3 regions of the Streptomyces sp. NPDC088554 genome follow, and region 2 is predicted to be linked to each of the others. Evidence: riboswitches for the same ligand, from Rfam matches in the RefSeq annotation. Region 2 holds a riboswitch; each other region holds the start of a gene.
What was found. A riboswitch is a leader RNA that binds a small molecule or an ion and turns the genes downstream of it on or off. The one in region 2 is predicted to bind cobalamin.
Positions count from the first base shown of each region.

Region 1: it holds a riboswitch for cobalamin, as region 2 does, so the genes downstream of both, cobN (cobaltochelatase subunit CobN) here and metE (5-methyltetrahydropteroyltriglutamate--homocysteine S-methyltransferase) in region 2, are expected to answer to the same signal.
Region 3: it holds a riboswitch for cobalamin, as region 2 does, so the genes downstream of both, ACIP8W_RS00030 (ABC transporter substrate-binding protein) here and metE (5-methyltetrahydropteroyltriglutamate--homocysteine S-methyltransferase) in region 2, are expected to answer to the same signal.

Region 1 covers NZ_JBIVMF010000005.1:18,186-22,735, forward strand. The annotation lists gene cobJ (precorrin-3B C(17)-methyltransferase) at 1-27, opposite strand, end outside; gene ACIP8W_RS07430 (precorrin-8X methylmutase) at 129-779, opposite strand; gene ACIP8W_RS07435 (cobalamin biosynthesis protein CobG) at 776-2,440, opposite strand; cobalamin riboswitch at 2,514-2,678, shown strand; gene cobN (cobaltochelatase subunit CobN) at 2,713-4,550, shown strand, end outside.
Region 2 covers NZ_JBIVMF010000023.1:75,337-79,886, forward strand. The annotation lists gene metE (5-methyltetrahydropteroyltriglutamate--homocysteine S-methyltransferase) at 1-2,218, opposite strand, end outside; cobalamin riboswitch at 2,383-2,607, opposite strand; gene ACIP8W_RS24840 (histidine phosphatase family protein) at 2,815-3,444, opposite strand; gene asnB (asparagine synthase (glutamine-hydrolyzing)) at 3,505-4,550, opposite strand, start outside.
Region 3 covers NZ_JBIVMF010000001.1:2,415-6,964, forward strand. The annotation lists gene ACIP8W_RS00025 (CocE/NonD family hydrolase) at 1-1,478, opposite strand, end outside; cobalamin riboswitch at 1,701-1,884, shown strand; gene ACIP8W_RS00030 (ABC transporter substrate-binding protein) at 1,923-3,014, shown strand; gene ACIP8W_RS00035 (FecCD family ABC transporter permease) at 3,218-4,258, shown strand; gene ACIP8W_RS00040 (ABC transporter ATP-binding protein) at 4,255-4,550, shown strand, end outside.

The DNA.
Region 1 (4,550 bases), on a different contig from region 2:
GATGACCTGGACGGCGCGTACGGTCATCAGCGACGGATCGCCGGGGCCGAGGCCGACCCCGTACAGCCTGCCGGGTTCGCCACGGGTACCGGGTTCGCCACGGGTACCGGTGGGGGTGCTGTTCTCGGTCACTCTTCCTCGCTCGCGATCGCGTTGATGGCCGCCGCCGCGATGGCGCTGCCGCCGCGCCGTCCCCGTACGACCAGGTGTTCCAGTCCGGCCGGGTGCCCGGCGAGCGCGTCCTTGGACTCGGCCGCGCCGATGAAGCCGACCGGTACGCCGATCACGGCGGCCGGGCGCGGGGCGCCGTCCTCGATCATCTCCAGCAGCCGGAAGAGCGAGGTCGGGGCGTTGCCGACGGCCACGACCGCCCCGTCGAGCCGGTCCCGCCACAGCTCCATGGCGGCGGCGCTGCGGGTCGTCCCCAGCTCGGCGGCGAGCGCGGGCACGGACGGGTCGGAGAGGGTGCAGACGACGTCGTTGCCGGCGGGCAGCCGCTTGCGGGTCACGCCGCTGGCGACCATCGAGACATCGCACAGGATCGGCGCGCCCGCGAGCAGCGCCTCCCGGGCACGGGCCACCACGGTGGGCGTGAAGGCCAGATCGCGCACCAGGTCGACCATGCCGCAGGCATGGATCATCCGCACCGCGACCCGGGAGACATCGGCGGGCAGCCCGGAGAGGTCCGCCTCGGCGCGGATCGTGGCGAAGGACTGGCGGTAGATCGCCGCGCCGTCCTTCTCGTAGTCGAACGCTGTGGACACGCTGGGCTCGCTCATTTCGTCACTGCTGTCGTCGCTGTCGTTGTTGTTTTTCGGGCTGTTCTGATCGTTTCGGCCAGTTCTCGCTGGGCGGCCACAGGTGTGGGGCCATGTACCTCGCGCACGTCGTGCACGGAGACGGTGTACGCGCCTTCGGCGGTCGCGACCACGTCCACCCACGCGCCCCCCGGGTGGCCGCAGCGCCGTTCGCACCCCGACCAGTAGACCGGCAGCGCGTCGCGTCCGCCCGGCGCCGGCAGGGCTCCGGCCGCGTCCGCCCGTACGTCCGCCAGCGCCTTCGCGCACCCCGGCCGGCCGGTGCACGCGCCGACGCCGTGCCAGGGCGAGCCGGCGTCGGTGATCAGTCCCGCGGTACGGAGACGGTCCAGCAGCGCGTCGGCGGCGGCCGGGTCCAGGGCGGGTACGACCACGCCGCGCCAGGGGGTCACGCGTACGCCGCCCGCGCCCGCGGACAGCAGCAGCCGCCACTGGCCGGCGCTGAGGCGTCCCAGCGGGGCGTACACGGAGAGGGCGACGGTCCCGTCGGGGGACCGCGTCGGACCGGGCGCGGGCGGCCCGGAGCGAGGCCAGGCGGGCCCGTCCGCGGAAGTCCCGTCCCCCGGCGCCCCGTCCGCGGAAGTCCCGCCCCCCGGCGCACCGTCCGCGGAAGCCTCGTCGCCGAACCCTCCGGAACCGCCGTCCCCCGTCCCACCGTCCGCAGAAGCACCGTCCCCCGTCCCACCGTCCGCGGAAGCCTCGTCGCCGAACCCTCCGGAACCGCCGTCCCCCGGCCCACCGTCCGCGGAAGTCCCGTCCCCCGGCGCACCGTCCGCGGAAGCCTCGTCCCCGAACCCCCCGGAACCGCCGTCCCCCGGCGTACCGTCCGCGGAAGTCCCGTCCCCGAACCCCCCGGAACCGCCGTCCCCCGGCGCCCCGATCCCCGCCCGTGCCAGTGCCCGCGCCACCGCGCCGTCCAGCTCCCGCCCCGGGCCCGGCGGCAGTTCCCGTACCCGCCAGGCGCCCGAGCCGCTCGCCGCCGCCAGCGTGAGGAAGGTCTCCGCCGCCAGCAGCGCGGCGCGCGGGGCGTCGGCCGCGGCCACCCGCACCCCGGAGCGGTTCGCCCCGGTATGTACGGTGACCGCGCCGTCCCCCCGTGCGAGCAACGTCACATCCGCGCCGAGGGCCGCGACATCGCCGCGGCCGTCGTCCAGCGCGAACAGGAAACGCCCCGAAAGGGCCGTCGCCGCCGGGCTCGCGCACAGCAGCGCGTCCAGCTCGCGGGCCCACGACTGGGCGTCCCCGGCGGCGGATCCGTCCAGCCCGCAGAGCGGGGAGGCCACGATGTTCCGTACCCGCTCGTGCTCCGGCGAGGGCAGCAGACCCGCCTCGTCCAGCAGCGCGCCCAGCTCATCGCCGCAGCTCGCGGCCAGCCCCCTGAGCTGAATGTTGCCCCGGGAGGTGATGTCCAGATGCCCGTCGCCGAGGCGCTCCGCGGCCTCCGCCAGCACCTGCGCCTGACGGTGCGTCAGGATCCCGGCGGGCAGTCGCAGCCGCGCCAGCCGTCCGTCGTCGGCGCTGTGCAGCCGCAGCGCACCCGGGCAGGCGTCGCCGCGCTCCCGGACGGGGGGCCGGGAGGGGGCTTCGTCCCGGTTCACGGGTGTTGGAGTGGTGGGCGGCATGGCGGCGAGCATACCGAGCCGGGCCGTGCTCCCCACCGGTCCGTCCGGGCGGCCTCCCGGGCCGTGACCTCAGCACTTACTATGCAGACGGCGGGTCACCGGACCCGTCACAACGCCACGACGGCGTCATGGGGAGGAAGCCCGGTGCGAGCCCGGCGCGGTCCCGCCACTGTGAGCCCGGCCAAGCGGCAACGCGAGCCGGGCGAGCCAGGAACTCCCGCCGTCCACTCATCCCGCCCGGGGCGCGGACCCCGAGGAAGGCCAGACGCCGCATGCTTCTGCTCCTGTCGACGTCCGACACCGATCTGCTCAGCGCCCGCGCGGCGGGAGGCCCGGTCCCGTACCGGTACGCCAACCCCGCCCGGCTCGCGCTCGATGAACTGCCCGCGCTGCTGGAGGGCGTCGACCTGGTCGTCGTACGGCTCCTCGGCGGGCTGCGCGCCTGGCAGGACGGGATCGACCTGCTGCTGGCGGGCGACCGTCCCGTGGTGGTGCTCACCGGCGAACAGGCGCCCGACGCCCAGCTGATGGAGGCGTCCACCGTCCCCATCGGGATCGCCGCCGAGGCGCACGGCTATCTCGCGCACGGCGGCCCGGCCAACCTCCAGCAGCTCGCGCGGTTCCTCTCCGACACCGTCGTGCTGACCGGCCACGGCTTCGAGCCGCCCGCCGCCTCGCCGACCTGGGGCCGGATCGACCGCGAGCCGGTGGAGGCGGAGGCGGGCCGGGACGGTGCGGAGCGGCCGCTCGTCGCGGTGCTCTACTACCGCGCCCACCACCTCAGCGGCAACACCGCCTTCGTGGACGTCCTGTGCGACGCGATCGAGGCGGCGGACGGCCGCGCCGTCCCCCTCTACGTATCGTCGCTGCGCGCCCCCGAGCCGGAGCTGCTGGCCGCCCTCGGCGAGGTCGACGCGATCGTCACGACCGTGCTCGCCGCCGGGGGTACGAAGCCCGCCGAGGCGTCGGCCGGCGGGGACGACGAGGCGTGGGACGCGGGCGCGCTGGCCGCGTTGGACGTACCGATTCTCCAGGCGCTCTGCCTGACCAGCTCCCGCGCCACCTGGGAGGCGAGCGACGAGGGGCTGTCCCCGCTGGACGCCGCGTCGCAGGTGGCGGTGCCGGAGTTCGACGGCCGGCTGATCACCGTCCCGTTCTCCTTCAAGGAGCTGGACCCCGAGGGGCTGCCGGTCTATGTCGCCGACCCCGAGCGGGCCGCGCGGGTCGCCGGGATCGCCGTACGCCACGCCAGGCTCTCGTACCTCCTGAACGCCGACAAGCGCATCGCGCTCGTCCTCTCCGCCTACCCCACCAAGCACTCCCGCATCGGCAACGCCGTGGGCCTCGACACCCCCGCCAGCGCCGTCGAGCTGCTGCGCGAACTGCGCGGGCAGGGCTACGACTTCGGCGAGATGGGCGCGGACACGGACGTACCGGGGCTGGAGTCCGGCGACGGCGACGAGCTGATCTACGCGCTGATCGAGGCGGGCGGCCACGACCAGGACTGGCTCACCGAGGAGCAGCTCGCCCGCAACCCGGTCCGCATCCCGGCCGCCGACTACCGCCGCTGGTACGCGGAACTCCCCGCCGACCTGCGGGAATCGGTGGAGCGGCACTGGGGCCCGGCGCCCGGTGAGATGTTCCTCGACCGCAGCCGGGTCGCCTCGGGCGGCGACCCGGACGGTGACATCGTGCTCGCCGCCCTGCGCTTCGGGAATCTGCTGATCCTCATCCAGCCGCCGCGCGGCTTCGGCGAGAACCCGATCGCGATCTACCACGACCCCGATCTGCCGCCCTCGCACCACTACCTGGCCGCCTACCGCTGGATCCAGGCCGCCCGCGAGGACGGCGGCTTCGGCGCCGACGCCATGATCCACCTGGGCAAGCACGGCAACCTGGAGTGGCTGCCCGGCAAGAACGCGGGCCTCTCCGCGTCCTGCGCGCCGGACGCCGCGCTCGGCGATCTGCCGCTCATCTACCCGTTCCTGGTCAACGACCCGGGCGAGGGCACCCAGGCCAAGCGGCGGGTGCACGCCACGCTGGTGGACCATCTCGTACCGCCGATGGCACGCGCCGAGTCGTACGGCGACATCGCGCGGCTGGAGCAGCT
Region 2 (4,550 bases):
CGGGGTTGACCCAGAGGCGCTCGGCGGGAATCGCCTTCAGGCCGGTACGGAGCAGTTCGGCGGCCTCCTCGCTGCTCGGAACGCGCGGGGAGTGGATGTCGTACACCCCGGGGCCGGCCTCGCGCGGGTAGCCGTGGGCGGCGAGTTCACGGGCGACCTGCATGTGCGAGCGGGCCGCCTCCAGGCTGATGACGTCGGCGTCGAGGTCGTCGATCGCCTGGACGATGTCCCCGAACTCGGCGTAGCACATGTGCGTGTGGATCTGGGTGTCCTCACGCACCCCGCTGGTGCTGATCCGGAACGCCTCGGTGGCCCACGCCAGGTAGGCCGGGCGGTCGGTGGCCCGCAGCGGCAGGGTCTCGCGCAGGGCCGGCTCGTCGACCTGGATCACGGAGGTTCCGGAGGCTTCCAGGTCGTTCACCTCGTCGCGCAGGGCGAGGGCGACCTGCCGGGCGGTGTCGCCGAGGGGCTGGTCGTCGCGGACGAAGGACCAGGCCAGCATGGTGACCGGACCGGTGAGCATGCCCTTGACCGGGCGTGAGGTGAGGGACTGGGCGTACGCCGTCCAGCGCACCGTCATCGGCTCCGGGCGGGAGATGTCGCCGGCCAGGATCGGCGGGCGGACGTAGCGGGTGCCGTAGGACTGCACCCATCCGTGCTGCGTCGCGAGGTACCCCGTCAGCTGTTCGGCGAAGTACTGGACCATGTCGTTGCGTTCGGGCTCGCCGTGGACCAGGACGTCGATACCGGCCTTCTCCTGGAAGGAGATCACCTCGCCGATCTCGGCCCTGATGCGCTCCTCGTAACCGGCCGTGTCGATGCGCTCCGCGCGCAGATCGGCGCGGGCGGCGCGCAGTTCGCCGGTCTGCGGGAAGGAACCGATGGTGGTGGTCGGCAGCGGGGGCAGCCCGAGGTGCGCCCGCTGCGCGGTGGTGCGTACGGAGTAGGGCTGGGAGCGGCGGGCGTCGGCGTCCGTGACCGCGGTGGTCCGGGCCCGTACGGCCGGATCGTGCGTGATCGGCGAGGTCGCGCGGGAGGTCAGATCGGCGCGGTTGGCGGCGAGTTCGCCGGTGATCGCGCCGACGCCCTGGGAGAGGCCCTTGGCGAGGGTGACGATCTCGCTCGTCTTCTGCCTGGCGAAGGCGAGCCAGCGCCGGATCTGCGGGTCGATGTCGCGTTCCGCGGCGGCGTCGATCGGGACGTGGAGCAGGGAGCAGGAGGCGGCCACGTCGACCCGGTCGGCCAGGCCGAGGAGGGTGCCGAGCGTGGACAGGGACTTGGCCAGGTCGTTGACCCAGATGTTGCGGCCGTTGACCACGCCCGCGACCAGGCGCTTGCCGGGCAGCCCGCCCACGGAGGCCAGGTCGTCGAGGTTGGCCGCGGTGGCCTCGGTGAAGTCCAGCGCGAGCCCCTCGACGGGAGCCTTGGCCAGTACCGGCAGCGCGTCGCCGAGCCGGTCGAAGTAGGAGGCGACCAGCAGCTTCGGCCGGTCGGCGAGGGCGCCGAGATCGCGGTAGGCGCGGGCTGCGGCGTTCAGCTCGGCCGGGGTGCGGTCCTGGACCAGGGCGGGCTCGTCCAACTGCGCCCATTCCGCGCCGGCCGCGCGCAGGGCGGCAAGGACTTCGGCGTACACCGGCAGCAGCCGGTCGAGGAGCGTGAGCGGGTCGAAGTCCGTCGGCACACCCGGGGCGGGCTTGGCCAGCAGGAGATAGGTGACCGGGCCGACCAGCACCGGGCGGGCGGTCAGCCCGAGGCCGAGGGCCTCCCGCAACTCCGAGACCTGCTTTGCCGAGTCGGCCGTGAAGATGGTGTCAGGGCCCAACTCCGGTACCAGATAGTGGTAGTTGGTGTCGAACCACTTCGTCATCTCCAGCGGCGCCACGTCCTGCGTGCCGCGCGCCATCGCGAAGTAGCCGTCCAGCGCGTCGGCGGCCACGGCCTCCCGGTGGCGGGCGGGGATCGCGCCGACCATGACGGTGGTGTCCAGGACGTGGTCGTAGTACGAGAAATCGCCGGTCGGCACTTCGTCGATGCCGGCCTCGGCCAGCTCCTGCCAGTTCGTGCGGCGCAGTTCGGCGGCGGTGGCCCGGAGGGCGTCGGCGTCGACGCGGCCCTTCCAGTACCCCTCGATGGCCTTCTTCAGTTCCCGGTTCGGGCCCTGGCGGGGGTAGCCGTACACGGTGGCCCGTGCTGCCGCGGCTGCGGTCTCAGTGGTCACGGAGATCTCCTTCGCGAGATGAATCCCTGAGATCCCGGCGACGGGACGAGGACGCGAAGGATGACGAACCCGACGGAAAGCGACCCGCGCGGCAAAAGCGCGGTCGTCCGCCGGATATGTACGCCGACCCGCCCACGAGGTCACCGGGATATCCGCGCACGAGTGGTCGTACGCGGGCAACGGGCAGGTCTTCGGACTCGCGGGCACATCCTCCTGATGGAGGACGCCTACTGGCCGTCGCTTCCCAGCCCCTGTATGTCGGGCCCAGTGCGTATGACGGCGGTCGTTCCCACTCACCGCTGCGGGGCAGTCCCGGATTCCCACCGGGTTCCCTCTTACGACGCCTCCCGCCTGGCGGACGGGTGCGAACCAGCTGCGCCGGTCAGCCTACGGGTCCGCTCGGCGACGCGACGGATCACGACCAGATCCGGATGGTGAGGTGTACCACCACGCGCGGGGCGTGAAAGGGGCCGAGAGTGGGAAGCGCCGCACGGGCGCTTCCCGCCCGTTCCCCTCCGGCGCCGTCCGGGAACCTTGTGGCGGGCGCGTACCAGCGGTTCGCTGTAGGCGCGCATGACGGGGCGGGTTCCGGTCGGTCAGGAGGTCAGGTGGCCGGTGTCGCCCAGGTGGACGATCTGGCGGTTGTGGAAGAAGTCGTCCTCCCGGAGGTGGGTGACGCTGCCGGACGGGGCGCGGAAGTTGACGTAGCCCAGTGCGTCGACGGGGAGGCGGGCCCAGGCGGCTACCACGAAGGTCAGGGCGAAGCCGTGGGTGACGACGATCTGGTGCTCGCTGTCGAGGCGCAGGATGTCGTCCATGGCGGCGTAGACGCGTTCGGCGAACACCGTTTTCGTCTCGGCGCCCTGGACGCCCTCGTGGTGGTCCATGCGGTTCCCGGTGGCCGGGGGCGGCAGGAAGCGTTTGTCCAGCCATTCCTGGGGGCGGCCCTCCGCCTCGCCGTACGACTTCTCGCGGAGCCTCGGGTCCCATACCGGGGTGACGCCGAACTGTCCGGCGATCTCCTCGGCGGTGCCGCGGGTGCGGAGCAGGTCGGAGGAGATCACGTCGACATCGGCGTCCTCGGGGATCCGCACGCGCAGTGCGCGGGCGAGGGCGGCGGCGTCCCGGCGGCCGTTCTCGGTGAGTTCGGAGTCGTACCAGCCGCCGACCAGTCCGTCGACGTGGTGGCTCGCCTCCGGGTGGGTGACGACGTAGACGTTGCGCACCGTGATGTGCCTTTCCGCTGAGAGTTCGGGCCCATGTGTGCCGGACGGTACCGCAGGACGTCAGGCGGACGGGCCGGGGAAGGACAGTTCGAGCACCATCAGGCCCCACAGGAGCTTCGCCCGGTCGTGGCCCGCGGCGTGGGCGGAGAGGACGTCGCGGACGGCCGTCCCGCTCAGGTAGCCGGCCGCGCACAGGCGGGGCCGGGTCAGGATATCGGTCGTGAACTCCCACAACTTCCCGCCGGGGCGCAGGAAATGGGAGACCGGGAAGGTGAAGGGCTGCTTGCGGCGTTGGCGCACCGCAGCCGGGATCAGGGGCGCGCCCGCGTCCCAGAGGACGCCCTTGCGCCGGTCGCCGTCGACCTTCAGCGGGTCGGGGACGCGGCGCGCGAAGCGGGTGACCGCCGGCTGGCAGTAGGGCACCCGGCCCTCGACCGAGTGGGCCATGGACAGGTGATCGAGCTTGCGCAGGTTCAGCGCGGGCAGCTTGTACAGCCGGTCGAACGTCAGCAACCGCTCCAGGCGGGAGGCCGCGGCCCGGTCCAGCAGCTCCCTGGCCTGCCGCCGGCTGCTGGTGCCCTCGTCGAGCAGGGCCCGGTAGCCGGGGGAGCAGAGGCTCCGGTACTCGGCGTGCGGGACCAGGGAGAGGCGGTCCAGATAGCGTTCGGGCCAGGTGCCGTCGGTGGCGGCCAGGGCGGTGCTGTAGCGGCGGTAGCCGCCGAACTGTTCGTCGGCGCCGTCGCCGACGAAGCACACGCGGAATCCGGCGGCGGAGATCTCCCGGAACAGTACGTACGCGCTCAGGGCGTGCGGGGTCGCGTTGGGCGTGCCGAGCGCGCGCACCATCGCGGGCAGCAGGTCGGGCACCTCCGCCTCGCGCACCTCGACGACCTCCAGGGGGATGCCCGCGTGCGCGGCGGCGGCGCGCGCGTACCGCTCCTCGTCCGTGTCGTGCGTGCCCTCGTGGGTGACGTGGAAGCCGGTGACATCGGACCGGTGGGCGGACAACAGGCTCGCCAGGGCCGCGGAGTCGAGGCCGCCGGAGAGCTGGAGGGCCACCGGTGACTCCTGCCGGCACATCCGGGCGGTCTCCCGGTCGAGCAGGG
Region 3 (4,550 bases), on a different contig from region 2:
ACGCGGCCGTCCGGGAGGACGGTCTCCAGCTTGCTGACGAAGTACGTGTCCTTCGCGTCGATGGACGCGTTCAGGTGGAGGGTGACCGGGCCCGCGACCGTGGTGTTCCTGGTGAACGCCGGGAGGGTGAAGGTGGCGCGGCTGGTCGCGTAGCGACCGTCCGGCAGGGTGGTGTCCAGCTCGGCTCTGGCCTGGTCCTGGCCGGCGTCGTAGGGCAGCGTTCCGGTGACGCCGACCGAGGGGCCGTCGACCGGGTTGACCTGGTAGTCGAATCCGGTGCGGGCGGGGGCCTTCCTGGCGAGCGCGCCGTCCGCCGTCGGGTACAGGCGGGTGCCGGACGTGGACGTCGAGGGCCATGTGGCGTAGCCGTGCCAGCTGCCCGATGCCTTGGCGGAGGTCGACGCGTAGCTGATCACACGGTCCGGCGGCAGCTTCGCCCCGGGGCGCTTGGCCAGCCAGTGGTCGAACCACTGGAGGATGGTGGAGTACGAGATCGCGTTCTCGGGGTCCACCCAGGAGGCGGCCGGATCCGCCCCGGGGACCTGGAGGAACCCGCCGTGGACCCAGGGGCCGTTCAGCAGCCAGGTCTGCCGGGGCCGCTGCTTGAGGGCGTCGAAGCCGCCGTTCTTGAAGATGTCGAAGTAGCCGCCGATGTGCAGCGCCGGGACGTCGACGTCGGCAAGCTTGTTGGTGGTGACGGCCTGCTTCCAGAACCCGTCGTAGAGCGGGTGCTGCTGGAAGCTGCGGAGTGTGTCCGTGTGGGCCTTCGGGCTGATCACCGGCCCGCCGGTGGCCCACCAGGAGCCGTTGGTCGAGGGCACTCCGCCGGGGTACACCCACTCCGAGTAGATGTCGGTGGGGGAGACGATGGGGATGATGGCGCGCAGATGCGGCGGCTTCAGCGCGGCGGCGCGGTAGGTGGTGATGGAGCCGTAGCTGCTGCCCAACTGCCCCACGTCCCCGGTCGCGCCCGGCTGTCGTGCCAGCCATTCGATCAGGTCGTAGTTGTCGGTGGTTTCCTTGGGCTGGAACCACGAGGGGAAGTCGCCCGTCGAGTATCCCGACCCGCGGACGTCGCAGTTCAGGACGTTGTAGCCGCGTTCGGCCAGATACATGGCCTCCGGATTGGCCGCGAACTTGGTGTAGGGCGTGAAGTCGGACAGCAGGCTCGGATGTCTGCCGCTGTCGGGCTTGCCGTCGCGGCCCGGCCGGAAGAGATGGCAGGCGATGCGGACACCGTCCCGCATCTTCACCCGCACCTGCGAGTGGACGCTTTCGTACTGGGCCGGCCGGTCGTAGCGGAGCCAGTCGCGGATGGCCTGGGGGGCGGGCGAGTCGAGCAGCCCGGGGGTGGTGGCCCCGGGCGCGGCGGAGGCGGTGGAGTGCACCGGTGCCGAGGCGAATCCGGTCAGGGCCAGGGTGGTTGCCAGGGCGGCGGCGATCAGTCCGCTTTTCCGCTGGCGGGGACGACGTGTCACAGCGTCACTCCCTCGTGATCTGTGAGTCGGACTGGGGGGATGGGGGGCACGTACATCGCGGGTACGTAAATGGGTACGTTAGTACCGGGAAATGGGCCGGTCAACGGTCGAGCTCCCTGTGGCGGCGCAGTCCAGGACGCCATGGTGAAAGGTGTGGCTCCCTCGTGTCGCGCGGGAGCCGTACTCGTACCGCGTCCGCCTCGCCAGGCCGGAAATCGACTGTGGTAATTTGCCGGGGCCAGTCGAACCCATGTACGTGGGTCAGGGAATCCGGTGCGAATCCGGAGCTGACGCGCAGCGGTGAGGGTGACGGGCGGGGCATCGGCCACTGGACGCAGCAGTCCGGGAAGGCGCCTCGTCCGGATGATCCCGAGTCCGAAGACCTGCTGGCCCCCTCCGTTCCTGTCCGGGGGCGGGGGAGCACCGTACGAACGGGCTCCGCGGATGGGCCCTCGAACGCAGAGGATCTTTCCCGTGCTGATAGCGCGCCCCTTCCGTAGTACCGCCCTGCTCGCCGCCGGGGCATTGATGCTGACCGCCTGCGGGGGTGGGGGAGCCGCCGAGTCGGGCAAGGACGCGGGCAAGGCCGCCGCCTCCGCCGCCGGGTATCCGCTGACCGTCGAGAACTGCGGGGAGAAGATACGGATCGGGGCCGAGCCCCGCCGGGCCGTGTCGCTCAATCAGGGCACCACCGAGATCATGCTCTCGCTCGGGCTCGCCGACCGGATGGTGGGCACCGCGACCTGGACCGACCCGCTGCCCAAGGCGCTGGTGAAGGCCAACGCCAAGGTGCCCAGGCTGGCCGACAACTACCCCTCCTTCGAGAAGGTCCTCGACACCGAGCCGGACTTCGTCGCCTCCTCCTTCCTGTCCACGCTCGGCAAGGGCGGAGTGGCCACGCGGGCGCAGTTCGCGAAGGTGGGCGTCCCCTCGTACGTATCGCCCGCCGACTGCACCAAGAACGACAAGGTCGTGGGCACGGACGGTGCCCGGTCCACCCCGCTGACCATGGAGATCATCTACCAGGAGGTACGAGATCTGGCCAAGATCTTCGGGGTGGAGAAGCGCGGGGACGAGGTCGTCGCCGGGCTGAAGGCGCGGATGGCCGCCGCCGTGAAGGGCATCGACCCGGCCAAGGCGAAGAAGACCACCTTCCTCTACTGGTTCGCCAACTCCGAGTCGCCCTACATGGCCGGCTGCTGTGGCGCCCCCGGGATCATCACCAACGCGGTCGGCGCGAAGAACATCTTCGACGACACCCATGACGAGTGGCCCCAGATCAACTGGGAGACCGTCGCCGACCGCAACCCCGACTTCCTGGTCATCGGTGACCTCACGCGCAAGGCGCAGACCGCCGAGACCGCCGCGAAGAAGATCGAGTTCCTGGAGACCAACCCGGTCACCAAGAAGATGGACGCGGTCAGGCACAAGCGGTACGTCCTGCTCAGCGGCCAGGCCATGAACCCCACCATCCGTACCGTCGAGGGGGTCGAGAAGGTCGCCGCCGCGCTGCGTGGGTACGCGCCCGCCAAGTGACCGGGGCCCAGGCGGCCGAGGACCGTCCGGCCGGAGTCCAGGAGTCCGAGGCTCGGGCGACGGAGAGTCCGGCCGGGACCCGTACGGCCGGGACCCGTACGGCCGGGACCCGTACGGCCGGGACCCGTACGGCCGGGACCCGTACGGCCGGGACCCGTACGGCCGGGGCTCGGGAGGCCGAGGACCGTACGGCCGGGGCGGGTGTGGCCGGGGTCCGGGTGGCCCGGGGGCTGCTGCTCTGGGGCGGCGGCCTCGCCGCGCTCATCGGGTCCGTCGCCGTCGCGATCACCATCGGCCCCGCCAGCATCGGCGTCGGTGACGTCTGGTCCGTCGTCGCGGCCCATCTGGGCTGGGGCGGGTCGGCCGTCGAGGCGGGTGTCACCCCGATCCGTGACGGCATCGTGTGGAACCTGCGGCTGCCGCGCACCCTGCTCGCCGCCGTCTGCGGCGCCGGGCTCGCGGTGTGCGGTGTGGTCATGCAGTCCCTGCTGCGCAACCCGCTCGCCGACCCCTTCGTCCTCGGCGTCTCGTCCGGGGCCTCGACCGGCGCGGTGCTGGTGGTCGTCCTCGGGATCGGCGGCGGCGCGCTGTCGATCTCGGGCGGGGCGTTCCTGGGAGCGCTGCTGTCGTTCGCGATGGTGCTGCTGCTCAGCCACATACTCGGCGGGACGACGGACCGCGTCGTGCTCTCCGGGGTCGCGGCGATGCAGCTCTTCTCCGCGCTGACCTCGTTCGTGGTGATCACGTCGGCCGACGCCGAGACCACGCGCGGGGTGCTGTTCTGGCTGCTCGGCTCGCTCTCCGGTGCCGACTGGGCCGAGGTCTGGATCGGCGCCGCCGTACTGGTGGCCGCGCTGGTGGTGTGCGGCGGGTACGCCCGTACCCTCGACGCGTTCGCCTTCGGGCAGGACGCGGCGGCGACGCTGGGGGTCTCCGTGGCCCGGACCCGGCTGGTGCTGTTGTCCGTGACCGCGCTGCTCACGGCAGCGCTGGTCAGCAGCGCGGGGGCGATCGGCTTCGTCGGTCTCGTCCTGCCGCACGCGGCCCGCGCGCTGGTCGGGCCCGGCCACGGCCGGCTGCTGCCGGTCACGGCGCTGGCCGGGGCGGTGTTCCTGGTGTGGGTCGACACGCTGGCCCGTACGGTGCTCGAACCGCAGGAGGTTCCGGTGGGTGTGGTGACGTCGCTGATCGGCGTGCCGGTGTTCGTACTGGTCCTCTACCGGGGGCGGAGGGTGGCTCCATGAGTGGGGACACGGAGATGCGTACGGGGCTGCGCGCCGACCGCGTCAGCCGTACCGTCGGCGGCCGGATCGTCCTCGACGGGGTCGGTATCGCGCCGTCGCCCGGCTCCACCGTGGGGCTGCTCGGGCCGAACGGCTCCGGCAAGTCCACCCTGCTGCGGCTGCTCTCCGGGGTCCTCGCGCCCTCCTCCGGTGTGATCACCCTCGACGGCGTCCCGCTCCCCGAGCTGGGCCGCAGGTCGCTGGCCAGGCGGGTCGCGGTGGTCGAGCAACAGGCCGACACCCAGGTCGAGTT